DNA from 2 places in the Nonomuraea polychroma genome. Region 1 is predicted to be linked to the other one. Evidence: riboswitches for the same ligand, from Rfam matches in the RefSeq annotation. Region 1 holds a riboswitch; the other holds the start of a gene.
The links. A riboswitch is a leader RNA that binds a small molecule or an ion and turns the genes downstream of it on or off. The one in region 1 is predicted to bind glycine.
Positions count from the first base shown of each region.

Region 1 (6,036 bases):
AGGGCGGCCAGGTGGCGCTCCCGGTCACCACGACCCGGGTCGCCGAGCAGGTCTGCCGCTTCCACGGCGTGCAGGTGCAGTGGACCTCCACCGCGCTCGACGCCCTCACCTCGGCTGCCGCCGGACCCGACATGATCTTCGCGGCGGACGGGCGCGGCGGATTCGTCGTGCCCGAGTTCACCCCCGCCATCGACGGGCTGGCCGCGTTCATGCGCCTGCTCGGCCTGGTCGCCCGCACCCGCCTGTCGCTCAGCCAGATCGACGCCAGGATCCCCGAGATCAAGCTGCTCAAGCGGGCCGTGCCCACGCCCTGGGCGGCCAAGGGCGCCGTCATGCGCTCGGTCATCGAGGCGGCCGAGGCCGAGGCCGAGGGCCACCCCCTCGACACCACCGACGGGGTGCGCGTGACCCACGGCGACGGGAGCTGGGTGCTGATCCTGCCCGCCGCCACCGAGCCCCTCACCGACCTGTGGGCCGAGGCGTCCGACATGGACGGCGCCCAGGCGCTGCTCGAACGCTGGGCGCGCATCGTGGAGCAGGCCGCCACCTGAGCGGCGCCGGTCACCCTGTCACCGAAAGTGACGTGAAAGAGTTGGCCCCCGATGCGCGCGCACGGCGCCGCAAGATCGTAATGTTGAAACGCGCGGCGGCATGGACCACGGGGCGGAAGCGGCGGTAACTTTGTCTGCGTCCACACCACCGTCCAGCGCCCCGAGTTGACCTTTGCCGCTGATCAGCGTATGTTGCGGCATTCGCAAACTTGAAAAAGCGAAGCGAGGCGCGTCCCGAGCACCGTCGCCGCGTCTTCGCGGTAGGAGGCCGAGCCGATCGATGCCGAGCGTCTACTGCACGCAGTGCGGGCACGCCAACCCCGAGGATGCCCGTTTCTGTTCCCGCTGTGGGTCACCGCTGACCAGACCCGAGGTCTCCGGGGACACCACATCGACGATCTCCGTCGCGGGAATCGAGGCGTATGAGGCTGAGACAGGCGACATGCTCCTGGCCGAGCGGGCGCTCGTCGAGCAGCTGCCGCCCGGCGCGGCGTTGCTCACGGTGACCAGGGGCCCCAATCAGGGGAGCCGTTTCCGGCTGGACAAGGACCTCACCACGACCGGGCGTCACCCGGAGAGCGACATCTTCCTCGACGACATCACGGTCTCGCGCCGCCACGTCGAGTTCTACCGGCACCGCGGCGGCCAGTTCTCCGTCCGCGACGTCGGCAGCCTCAACGGCACCTACGTCAACAGGGAGCGGATCGAGGAGGTTCCCCTGCACTCCGGCGACGAGGTGCAGATCGGCAAACTCCGCTTGGTCTTCCTGATGCGGGGCAACGCCGGCGTATGAGTGAGCGAAGCGAGCGACCCATCAACACAGCTTCTCGTGAACCCATGAGGCCGGAGGGCTCATGAGTTCACAGGCGGCACGCTCGTACATGAGCATCGGGGAGGTGCTCGCGCTCCTGCAGGGCGAGTTCCCCGATGTCACGATCTCCAAGATCAGATTCTTGGAGGGCGAAGGCCTGATCGAGCCCGAGCGCAGCCCCTCCGGCTACCGCAAGTTCACGCACCTGCACGTCGAGCAGCTGCGTTTCATCCTCACCGAGCAGCGTGACCACTACCTGCCGCTGCGGGTGATCAAGGACAGGATGGCCGAGAGCTTCGGCCGCCCCCGTGCGGTGCAGCAGACCCAGGAGATCAAGCTCAGCCGCGCCGAGCTGATCGAGTCCGCGGGGATCGACGAGGAGACGCTCACCGAGCTCGAGGACTACGGCCTGCTCACCCCGGTGGCCAGGCGTTACGACGAGGAGGCGCTCAAGGTGGCGCGCACCGTCGGCGCCCTGGCCCGCTTCGGCCTGCACGCCCGGCACCTGCGCGCGGTCAAGGCGGCGGCCGAGCGCGAGTGCGGCTTGGTCGAGCAGACCGTCGCTCCGGTGCTCAAGCGGCGCGCCCCCGGGGCCATCGGCGAGGCGGAGGAGACCGCCAGGGAGCTGTCGGCCCTGCTGCTCGATCTGCACGCATCCCTGGTGCGCACGGGCGTACGGTCGATCCTGGGGCGTTGAGAGCGAGGCGAGCAGGGAGCCGACGGCACATTCCAGGCCCGCCGGGTGTTACGTTGAATTGAAGTAGCCAAGTCGAGCAAAGAGCTGTGCCGGGTGACCGGTCAGGAATACGGAGCAGCCCGTGTTGCAGATGGAGGTCGTGGGCGTAAGAGTTGAAATGCCCACAAATCAGCCGATCGTCTTGCTCAAGGAGGCACACGGGGAGCGGTTCCTTCCTATATGGATTGGCATGACCGAGGCGACCGCCATCGCCCTGGCCCAGGCGGAGGAGCCTCCGCCGCGGCCGCTCACCCACGACCTCTTCCGCGACGTGCTGAGCGCCCTGGGCGTCGGCCTGCGGGCGGTCAACATCGTCGCCCTGCGTGACGGGATCTTCTTCGCCGACCTGGTGTTCTCCAACGGCGTGGAGGTGAGCGCGCGGCCGTCGGACTCGATCGCGCTCGCGCTGCGCACCGGAGCCCGCATCTTCGCCAGCGAGGAGGTGGTCCAGGAGGCCGGTGTGGTCATCCCCGACGACCAAGAGGACGAGGTGGAGAAGTTCAGGGAGTTCCTTGACACGATCACGCCCGAAGACTTCGGCAGGGCGGGGTAGGTATTTCGGTGCATTTACGCTTCACGACGCGCCGAGCCGGATCGTTGACTGAGCATGGTCACGGTCCTACGGTGCAAGTGAAACCCGTGGCCGCCCTTTACGAACCCCCAGATCAGGCCACGGGATGAGAGAAAGCCGGAGGTCCGCGTGGCGGTCAGCAGCGGCGAGGGAAAGACGGCCGGCCAGGAAGATCCGGTGCGGCGCGAGAACGCGCGGCAGCGTGCCGGCGAGCAGGGTCTGCTCTTCGACGAGCAGCCGGCGGCGTTGCCAGGCGACATCGGATACCGCGGGCCCACGGCCTGTGCGGCGGCCGGCATCACCTACAGGCAGCTCGACTACTGGGCGCGCACGGGCCTGGTAGAGCCCACGATAAGGGCCGCGCAAGGCTCGGGCTCCCAGCGCCTCTACAGCTTCCGCGACATCCTGGTGCTCAAAGTCGTCAAGCGGCTCCTCGACACCGGGGTGTCGCTGCAGCAGATCCGCACGGCCGTGCAGCATCTGCGCGATCGCGGGGTCGCCGACCTCGCCCAGATCACGCTCATGAGCGACGGCGTCAGCGTTTACGAGTGCACCTCGGCCGACGAGGTGATCGACCTGCTCCAGGGCGGCCAGGGCGTGTTCGGCATCGCGCTCGGCCGGGTCTGGCGTGAGGTCGAGGGATCCCTCGCGGAGCTGCCGGGGGAACGAGCGGCGGTCGAGGACACCGTCCCGGCCGACCACCCCGCTGACGAGCTCGCCCGGCGCCGCCGCGCCCGGCGGACAGGGTGAAATGCCCTTGTAACACCTAGGGGTTGTAATCTAGGACAGCAAGGCTGACGACCCCGTGCGGGAGAGTCCCTGGGACCCTGGGTCCCAGGGCGCCGAAGGAGCAACCCTCCCCGGAATCTCTCAGGCACCCCGTACCGCTCGGGCGAGGCAACTCTGGAAAGCAGGCGCGCCCGCCAGGCGTGCCTCACCGACGGTGCAAGCCCCCTCGCGGGGGTGAAGCTCTCAGGTCGCGGTCACGCCGCGCTGACAGAGTGGGGAGATCCGGCACTCGCCCGCGCCCTGGCGCCGGTCTCCATAGCCTCAGGAGGCACTGTCCATGACCGACCTGTCAGCTCCGCCGTTCTCGTCCAGGCACATCGGCCCGTCGGAGGCCGAGCAGCAGCGCATGCTCGAGGCCGTCGGCTTCGAGTCGGTGTCCGACCTGGTGGCCGTGGCCGTCCCCGAGGCCATCAGGGCCAAGGACCGGCTCAAGCTGCCCGCCGCCGCGAGCGAGACCGAGGCGATCGCCGAGCTGCGTGCCCTCGCCGGCCGCAACCAGGTGCTGACCTCGATGATCGGCTTGGGCTACCACGACACGATCACGCCTGCCGTCATCCGCCGCAACCTGCTGGAGAACCCGGGCTGGTACACCGCGTACACGCCGTACCAGCCGGAGATCTCGCAGGGCCGCCTCGAGGCGCTGCTGAACTTCCAGACGGTCGTCTCCGACCTCACCGGCCTGCCCGTGGCCGGCGCCTCCCTCCTCGACGAGGCCACGGCCGCCGCCGAGGCCATGACGCTGGCCCGGCGCGCCGGCAAGTCCAAGAGCAACGTGTTCGTCGTCGACACCGACGCGCTGCCGCAGACCAAGCGGGTCCTGGCCACCCGAGCCGAGCCGCTCGGCATCACGCTCGTGGAGCACCCGCTCGACGGCGAGCTGCCCGAGTGCTTCGGCGTGCTCGTGCAGTACCCGGGGGCGTCCGGGCGGCTGCGCGACTTCCGCGCCGTGGCCGCCGCCGCGCACGAGGCGGGCGCGCTCGTCGTGGCCGCCGCCGACCTGCTGGCCCTCACGCTCGTGGCCGCGCCGGGCGAGCTGGGCGCCGACATCGCGGTCGGCTCCTCGCAGCGCTTCGGGGTGCCGTTCGGGTTCGGCGGGCCGCACGCCGCCTACATGTCGGTACGCGAGGGGCTGCAGCGGCAGATGCCCGGCCGCCTGGTCGGCGTGTCCGTGGACGCCGACGGCGACCCCGCCTACCGGCTGGCCCTGCAGACCCGCGAGCAGCACATCCGCCGCGAGAAGGCCACCAGCAACATCTGCACCGCACAGGTGCTGCTCGCCGTCATCGCCGGTATGTACGCCGTCTACCACGGCCCCGAGGGCCTGCGCCGCATCGCCCACCGGGTGCACCGGCACGCCGTCGCCCTCGCCGACGGGCTGCGCGCGGCCGGCCTGGAGGTCGTGCACCGGGAGTTCTTCGACACCGTCCTGGTCCGCGTGCCCGGCCGGGCCGCCGAGGTCGTCGCCGCGGCCGCCGAGCGGGGCGTCAACCTCTGGCAGGCCGACGCCGACCACGTCTCGGTCGCCTGCGACGAGAAGACCGGCGCCGCCGAGGTGACCAAGGTATGGGCGGCGTTCGGCGTGGACGCCTCCGACGTCGCGCTGGAGGGCGACGTGCTGCCCGCCGCGCTGCTGCGCGAGTCGGCGTACCTGACCCACCCGGTCTTCCACAGCCACCACTCCGAGACGGCGATGCTGCGTTACCTGCGCAAGCTGCAGGACAAGGACATCGCGCTGGACCGCTCGATGATCCCGCTCGGCTCCTGCACGATGAAGCTGAACGCCAGCACCGAGATGGAGCCGATCACCTGGCCCGAGTTCGCCGCGATGCACCCGTACGCGCCGGAGGCCCAGGCCGGGGGGTACGTGGAGCTGATCGGCACGCTGGAGCGCTGGCTGGCCGAGATCACCGGCTACGACGCGGTGTCGATCCAGCCGAACGCCGGCTCGCAGGGCGAGTTCGCCGGGCTGCTGGCCATCCGCGCCTACCACCGCGCCCACGGGGAGATCGGGCGCGACGTGTGCCTCATCCCGTCCTCCGCGCACGGCACCAACGCCGCCAGCGCCGTCATGGCCGGGATGCGCGTGGTGGTCGTGGCCTGCGACGCCGACGGCAACGTGGACCTGGCCGACCTCGACGCCAAGATCGACAAGCACCGGGACGCCCTGGCCGCGATCATGGTGACGTACCCGTCGACGCACGGCGTCTACGAGGAGAGCATCACCGAGGTGTGCGCCAAGGTGCACGGGGCCGGCGGGCAGGTCTACGTCGACGGGGCCAACCTGAACGCGCTGGTCGGGCTGGCCAAGCCGGGCGAGTTCGGGGCCGACGTGTCCCATCTCAACCTGCACAAGACGTTCTGCATCCCGCACGGCGGCGGCGGCCCGGGTGTCGGCCCGGTGGCGGTGCGCGCCCACCTGGCGCCCTACCTGCCCGGGCACCCGCTGCACAACGACACGCCTGTCGGGCCCGTCTCGGCGGCCCCCTACGGGTCGGCGGGGATCCTGCCGATCTCGTGGGCGTACATCAGGATGATGGGCTCGGACGGCCTCACCGCGGCGACCGAGCAGGCCATCCTG
Region 1 covers NZ_SAUN01000001.1:3,365,771-3,371,806, forward strand. Annotated here, with positions in the region: gene EDD27_RS15005 (mannose-1-phosphate guanyltransferase) at 1-551, shown strand, start outside; gene EDD27_RS15010 (FHA domain-containing protein) at 832-1,344, shown strand; gene ftsR (transcriptional regulator FtsR) at 1,406-2,059, shown strand; gene EDD27_RS15020 (bifunctional nuclease family protein) at 2,181-2,651, shown strand; gene EDD27_RS15025 (MerR family transcriptional regulator) at 2,799-3,419, shown strand; glycine riboswitch at 3,468-3,566, shown strand; glycine riboswitch at 3,567-3,679, shown strand; gene gcvP (aminomethyl-transferring glycine dehydrogenase) at 3,736-6,036, shown strand, end outside.

Region 2 (6,036 bases), 8.1 Mb from region 1:
TTCTCCAGCATCAGGGCGGAGATCGACAGGCCGGTGTTCGAGCAGTGCTTGAGGAGCTCCTCGCCCGTGGTGAAGGGGTAGGGGAGCACGGTGTCGTCCGGCTTGATGCGGTCGGCGCCGGTGGCCTGCTCGTCCACGACGAAGCCGCCGCCGACCGAGAAGTAGACCTTCTCCCGCAGAGCGTCGCCGTCCGCGGTGTAGGCGGTGAAGCGCATGCCGTTCGGGTGCTCGGGGAGCGAGATCTTGCGTTCGAAGATCAGGTCCTCGCCGACGACGAAGGGGATCTCGTGAGTGCCGTACAGCTTGACCGTGCCCGACGCGCGCATCGCGGCCAGGCGCTCGTCGATCGAGTCCACGTCCACGAGTTCGGGCTTCTCGCCCGACAGGCCCAGCAGGACGGCCTTGTCGCTGCCGTGGCCCTTGCCGGTGAGGCCGAGTGAGCCGTACAGGATGGCCTCGACGCGCGCCACGCGCGGCAGGAGGCCGTCCTCGTGCAGGCCTCGGGCGAACTTGTGCGCGGCGGCCATCGGGCCGCCCGTGTGGGAGCTGGAGGGGCCGATGCCTATCTTGAAGAGGTCGAAGACGCTGATCGCCATTGATGGCGCCTTTCGTGGCAAGGCCGGGGCCCGGCATTGGCCAGGGCCCCGGCGAAGTGGGTCAGGACTCGCCTGAGGTGAGCGCGGCGTACTCCTCGGCGGACAGCAGGTCCTCCGTGTCGCCTTCCATGCGGACGCGGAACATCCAGCCCTCGCCGTACGGGTCGCTGTTGACCAGCGACGGGTCGTCCACCACGGCCTGGTTGACCTCGACGACCTCGCCGCCGACAGGCGTGTAGATCTCGCTCACGGACTTGGTGGACTCCACCTCGCCGATGGAGTCGCCGCCCTCGACGGTCGAACCGACCTCGGGGAGCTGCACGTAAACCACGTCACCGAGGGCGTCGGCGGCGTAGGCCGTGATGCCGACGGTCACGGTCAGCCCGTCATCGAGCCCGGCCACCCACTCGTGCTCCTTGGTGTAGCTCAGCTCGTTAGGGATGTTGCTCACTTCTTCCTCCTGTAAAAGGGCAGCTCTACCAGGTCCATAGGTTCTTGGCTGCCCCGGATGTCCACAGCCAGGCCTTCTTCGACGCCCATGTCCACGTAGGCCATCGCAATGGGCTTGCCCAGGGTCTGGGAAGGCGCACCGCTGGTGACCTCGCCGACGACGGCGCCGTCTTTGGTGACCGGGTAACCGTGGCGCGGCACCCGGCGGCCCCGCGCGACCAGGCCGACGAGGCGGCGCCGGGGCGGGTCGTCCTTGACCGCCTCGAGCGCCGACCTGCCGACGAAGTCGCCGGGCTTGTCGAATTTCACCACTCTGCCGAGCCCCGCGTCGAACGGGGTGAGCTCGGCGCTGAGCTCGTTGCCGTACAGCGGCATGCCCGCTTCGAGGCGGAGCGTGTCGCGGCTGGACAGGCCGGCGGGCCTGATCCCGTACGGCTCGCCGGCCGCCATGAGGGCGTGCCAGAGCGGCGCGGCGTCCTCGTTCGCGACGAAGAGCTCGAAACCGTCCTCGCCGGTGTAGCCGGTGCGGGCGATCAGCGCATTCCGGCCGTCCACCAGGCCGGGCAGGCCGGCGTAGTACTTGAGGCCGTCGAGGTCGGCGTCGGTGAGCGTGGCGAGGATCTCTTGGGAGCGCGGGCCCTGGACGGCGATGAGCGCGTACTGGTCGGACCGATCCTCGACCACGACGTCGTACGACTTCGCGCGCTCCTTCAGCTCATTTCCCACTTTTTCGTAGTTCGAGGCGTTCGCCACCACCATGAACTCCTCGTCCCCGAGCCGGTAGACGATGAGGTCGTCGAGCACCCCGCCGCGCTCGTTCACGATCATGGTGTACCTGGCCCGCCCGGGAACCAGCGCCGACAGGTGCCCGACCAGCGCGTAGTCCAGGGCCTGCCCGGCCTGCGGTCCCGTCAGGAAGATCTCGCCCATGTGGGAGAGGTCGAACAGCCCGGCCGCCTGGCGCACGGCATTGTGCTCCGCGGACTCGCTGCCGTACCGGAGGGGCATGAGCCACCCCGCGAAGTCGGTCAGCGTGGCGCCGAGGCTCTCATGAACGTCTCGTAGCGGTGTCGGTCGGGACATATCGCACCTCAGGACAGGATCGGATGCCAGCATCCTCCCCCTCTGTCATCGATGCCTGAGAGCTTCGCCCGGGTTTTGCCGGACTTTCACCTTCGGCGAGGCCCACAGGCCTGCTTTCCAGAGGTCACCTACGAATGAGAAATCTGCCACGTGGGCTGCCGCTACGGTCGTACCGGGCGCGATGCGTAGGGCTGCAGTCCGCTTGTGTCAGTTTTCTTATTCGGGCCGTGCGGTCCTTTGCCTTGAGAGGTTTGCGGGGAGGGCTTGCTCCTTCAGGGACCCTGACCGGCTGTCAGGGTGCTCTCCCGCACGGTTTCGCCGGTGATGTCCGCAAGCCTAGTGCCGTTACGGGGGTCTTGTCGCGTTCGCGCCGCCCGTGAACCGCTCGGGCGGCGGTCACGTTGAAGGGGAATGAAGCGGCGAAAGACGGCCCTCGGACTCGCGGCGGCCCTGACCATCACGTCCTGCGGCGCCGAGAGTGCCGCTTCCCCCGCGCCGCCGCCTCGGTACGAGGCCAGCCTGACGGTGCTCGAAGGCGGCGGGCACGGGCCCCAGCTGTGCTCGATGGTGGCCCAGTCACTCCCGCCGCAGTGCGGCGGGCCCGACGTCGTCGGCTGGGACTGGAGCAAGGTCGAGCACGAGTCGCAGGGTGGCGTGAAATGGGGCGAGTACCGGGTGGTGGGCACCTGGGACGGCGCCAGGCTGACCTTGACGGAGCCGCCGGGGAAGCCGGTGCGGGGACAGGAGGATCCGGGCGGCGCGGACAGGTTCGCGAGCCCGTGCCCGGAACCCGCGGGCGGCTGGCGGCCCGTCGACCCCGCCAGGACGACGGAGCGGACCATGAACGAGGCGATCGAGCGGGCGCGGTCGGCCAAGGAGTTCGCGGGCGCCTGGCTCGACCGGCTCGGGCCGGAGCCCGACCCTGAGCAGGAACAGACCTCTGACGCGCGCAAATACGTGGTCAACCTGAGATTCACCGGCGATCTGCAGGGCCGCGAGAAGTGGATCCGCGAGGTGTGGGGCGGAGCGTTGTGCGTGACCGGCGCCCGGCACAGCGAGGCCGAGTTGCGGGCCATCCAGCGGGAGGCCGAGAAGGCGGTGGGCGACGGCCTCCTGTCGGCGTCGACCGACGAGATCGGGAACCGGGTGACGGTGACCACCTGGCTGGCCGGCGACGACCTGCGCCGTCAATTCGACCAGAAGTACGGCGCGGGCGTCGTCGTCTTCGACAGCATGCTGAAGCCCGTCCGGTAGCGCCGGGCCGCCTCCCTATCGGCAGGCCGCCACGAAGGATTCGAAGATCGCGCAGTCCTCGGCCGCCTCCGGGTGCCACTGCACGGCCATCGTGAACGACTCCGCGTCCATCTCGACCGCCTCGATCGTGCCGTCCTCGGCGGTGGCGGAGACCGTGAGACCGGGGGCGAGCCGGTCAATGGCCTGGTGGTGGTAGTGCGGGACCGTCACGGGCTCCGTGCCCAGCGCCTTGGCCAGGCGCGTGCCCGGCACGGGCACGACGGGCAGCGGGCCGAAGCGGCCGGGCGCGGGGGAGTGGCCCTCGTGCCCGACGACGTCGGGGAGGTGCTGGTGCAGGGTGCCGCCGCGGGCGACGTTGAGCACCTGGAGACCGCGGCAGATCCCCAGGTACGGCAGCCCGGCGTCGAGGGCGGCACCCAGGACGGCAAACTCCGCTTCGTCCCGGAAATCGCGGACATACCCGATTTTTTCCCCGGGCTCATCGCCGTACCTGGCCGGGGCGATGTCACCCCCGCCGGCCAGGATGAGCCCGTCCAGCCGCTCCACGAGCCGCGCGGGATCGCCGGCCGGCGGCAGCACGACCGGCTGCCCGCCGGCGCGGACGACCTGCTCCACGTACATGTACGGCAGCAGCGCGACGGTCATGTCCGTCCACACCGTGAACTTCGCCGGTTCGACGTAACACGTGATGCCGATGACGGGACGCACGAGGGAACCTCCTAGAGCGGAGTCACGTAGGCGCCGGAGATGCCGCCGTCCACCAGGAACTCACTGGCCGTGATGAACGACGCGTCGTCACTGGCCAGGAACGCCACCGCCGCCGCGATCTCCGACGTCTCGGCGAACCGCCCGACGGGAACGTGCACCAGCCGCCGCTGCGCCCGCTCCGGATCCTTGGCGAACAACTCCTGCAGCAACGGCGTGTTCACCGGCCCGGGGCACAGGGCGTTCACCCTGATGCCCTCCCTGGCGAACTGCACGCCGAGCTCGCGCGACATGGCCAGCACGCCGCCCTTGGAGGCCGTGTAGGAGATCTGCGACGTCGCCGACCCCATGACGGCCACGAACGACGCCGTGTTGATGATCGAGCCCTTGCCCTGCCGCTGCATGTACGGGATGACGTGCTTGCAGCACAGGTAGACGCTGGTCAGGTTGACCTCCTGGACGCGGCGCCAGGCGTCGATGCCGGTCTCCAGGATCGAGTCGTCGTCGGGCGGCGAGATGCCGGCGTTGTTGAAGGCGATGTCGACGCTGCCGTAGGTGTCGTACGCCGTCCGGAACATCCTGACGACGTCGTCCTCGTTGGTCACGTCGGCTTTGACGAAGAGACCGCCGACCTCGTTCGCGGCCTTGGCGCCCGCCTCCTCGTCGACGTCCACGCAGACGACCTTGGCGCCCTCCGCGGCGAACCTGCGAGCCGTGGCGAGCCCGATGCCGCTGCCCGCGCCCGTGATGACCGCCACCCGATCCTGCAACCGCTGCACAATCACTCCCTGCTCATTTGGTCGTTCGTCACTCCTCATTCGCTTCGCGGAGTCCCATGTCGTGCCGAAGGCGCGCCATGGGCACGTGTCGGGCCTCCACTTCGCTCACTGCGTCGGGTTCACTCCCTGCTTATTTGGTCGTTCACCGCTCCTCATTCGCTTCGCGGAGTCCCTCCTGCGTCGGGCCTCCACTTCGCTCACTGCGTCGGGTTCACTCCCAGGAAATGAAGACGTTCTTGGTCTCGGTGAACGCAGCCAGGGCGTCCGGGCCGAGCTCCCGGCCGAGGCCCGACTGCTTGAAGCCGCCGAAGGGGGTCCAGTAGCGCACGGACGAGTTGGAGTTCACCGAGAGCGCACCCGACTCGACCGCCCTGGCCACCCGCAGCGCCCGCCCGACGTCGCGGGTCCAGATGGAGCCGCTCAGCCCGTACGGGGTGTCGTTGGCGATCCTGACGGCGTCGGCCTCGTCCTTGAACGGCGCCACCGACACCACGGGCCCGAAGATCTCCTCGGTGAACGCCCGGTCGGTGACGTCGGGGGTCAGCACGGTCGCCGGGAACCAGTAGCCCTTGCCCTTCGGGCACGTTCCCTGCAGGTAGGGGTCCTGGACGAAGCCGCGGACGCGTTCCAGGTGCTCGGCGCTGATCAGCGGGCCCATCTCGGTGCTCTCGTCGAGCGGGTCGCCGACCTTGACGGCGTGGACGGCGGGTGCGAGCAGGGCCATGAACTCGTCGTACACGTCGGCCTGGACGAGCAGCCGGGAACGGGCGCAACAGTCCTGGCCGGCGTTGTCGAAGACGGCGTAGGGGGCGGCTTTCGCGGCCTTCTCGAGGTCCGCGTCCGCGAAGATGATGTTCGCGGACTTGCCGCCCAGCTCCAGCGTCACCCGCTTCACCTGCGCGGCCGCCTTGGCGGCGATCTCCTTGCCCACCTCGGTGGAGCCGGTGAACACGATCTTGGCCACGTCCGGGTGCTCGACCAGCCGGGCCCCCGCGACCTCCCCTGCCCCAGGCAGGACCTGGAGCACCCCCTCGGGGAGGCCCGCCGCCAAGGCCAGCTCAGCCAGCCTCAGCGCCGTCAGCGGTGTCCATTCCGCCGGCTTGACGATCACGGTGTTACCGGCCGCAAGCGCGGGGGCCACGCCCCACGACATGATCAGCATGGGGAAG
Region 2 covers NZ_SAUN01000001.1:11,436,832-11,442,867, forward strand. Annotated here, with positions in the region: gene EDD27_RS53420 (L-serine ammonia-lyase) at 1-596, opposite strand, end outside; gene gcvH (glycine cleavage system protein GcvH) at 658-1,047, opposite strand; gene gcvT (glycine cleavage system aminomethyltransferase GcvT) at 1,044-2,129, opposite strand; glycine riboswitch at 2,162-2,260, opposite strand; glycine riboswitch at 2,350-2,447, opposite strand; gene EDD27_RS53435 (hypothetical protein) at 2,541-3,383, shown strand; gene EDD27_RS53440 (gamma-glutamyl-gamma-aminobutyrate hydrolase family protein) at 3,399-4,091, opposite strand; gene EDD27_RS53445 (3-oxoacyl-ACP reductase) at 4,103-4,867, opposite strand; gene EDD27_RS53450 (aldehyde dehydrogenase family protein) at 5,079-6,036, opposite strand, start outside.
Region 2: linked by a shared signal. The riboswitch ahead of gcvT (glycine cleavage system aminomethyltransferase GcvT) and the one ahead of gcvP (aminomethyl-transferring glycine dehydrogenase) in region 1 are both predicted to bind glycine.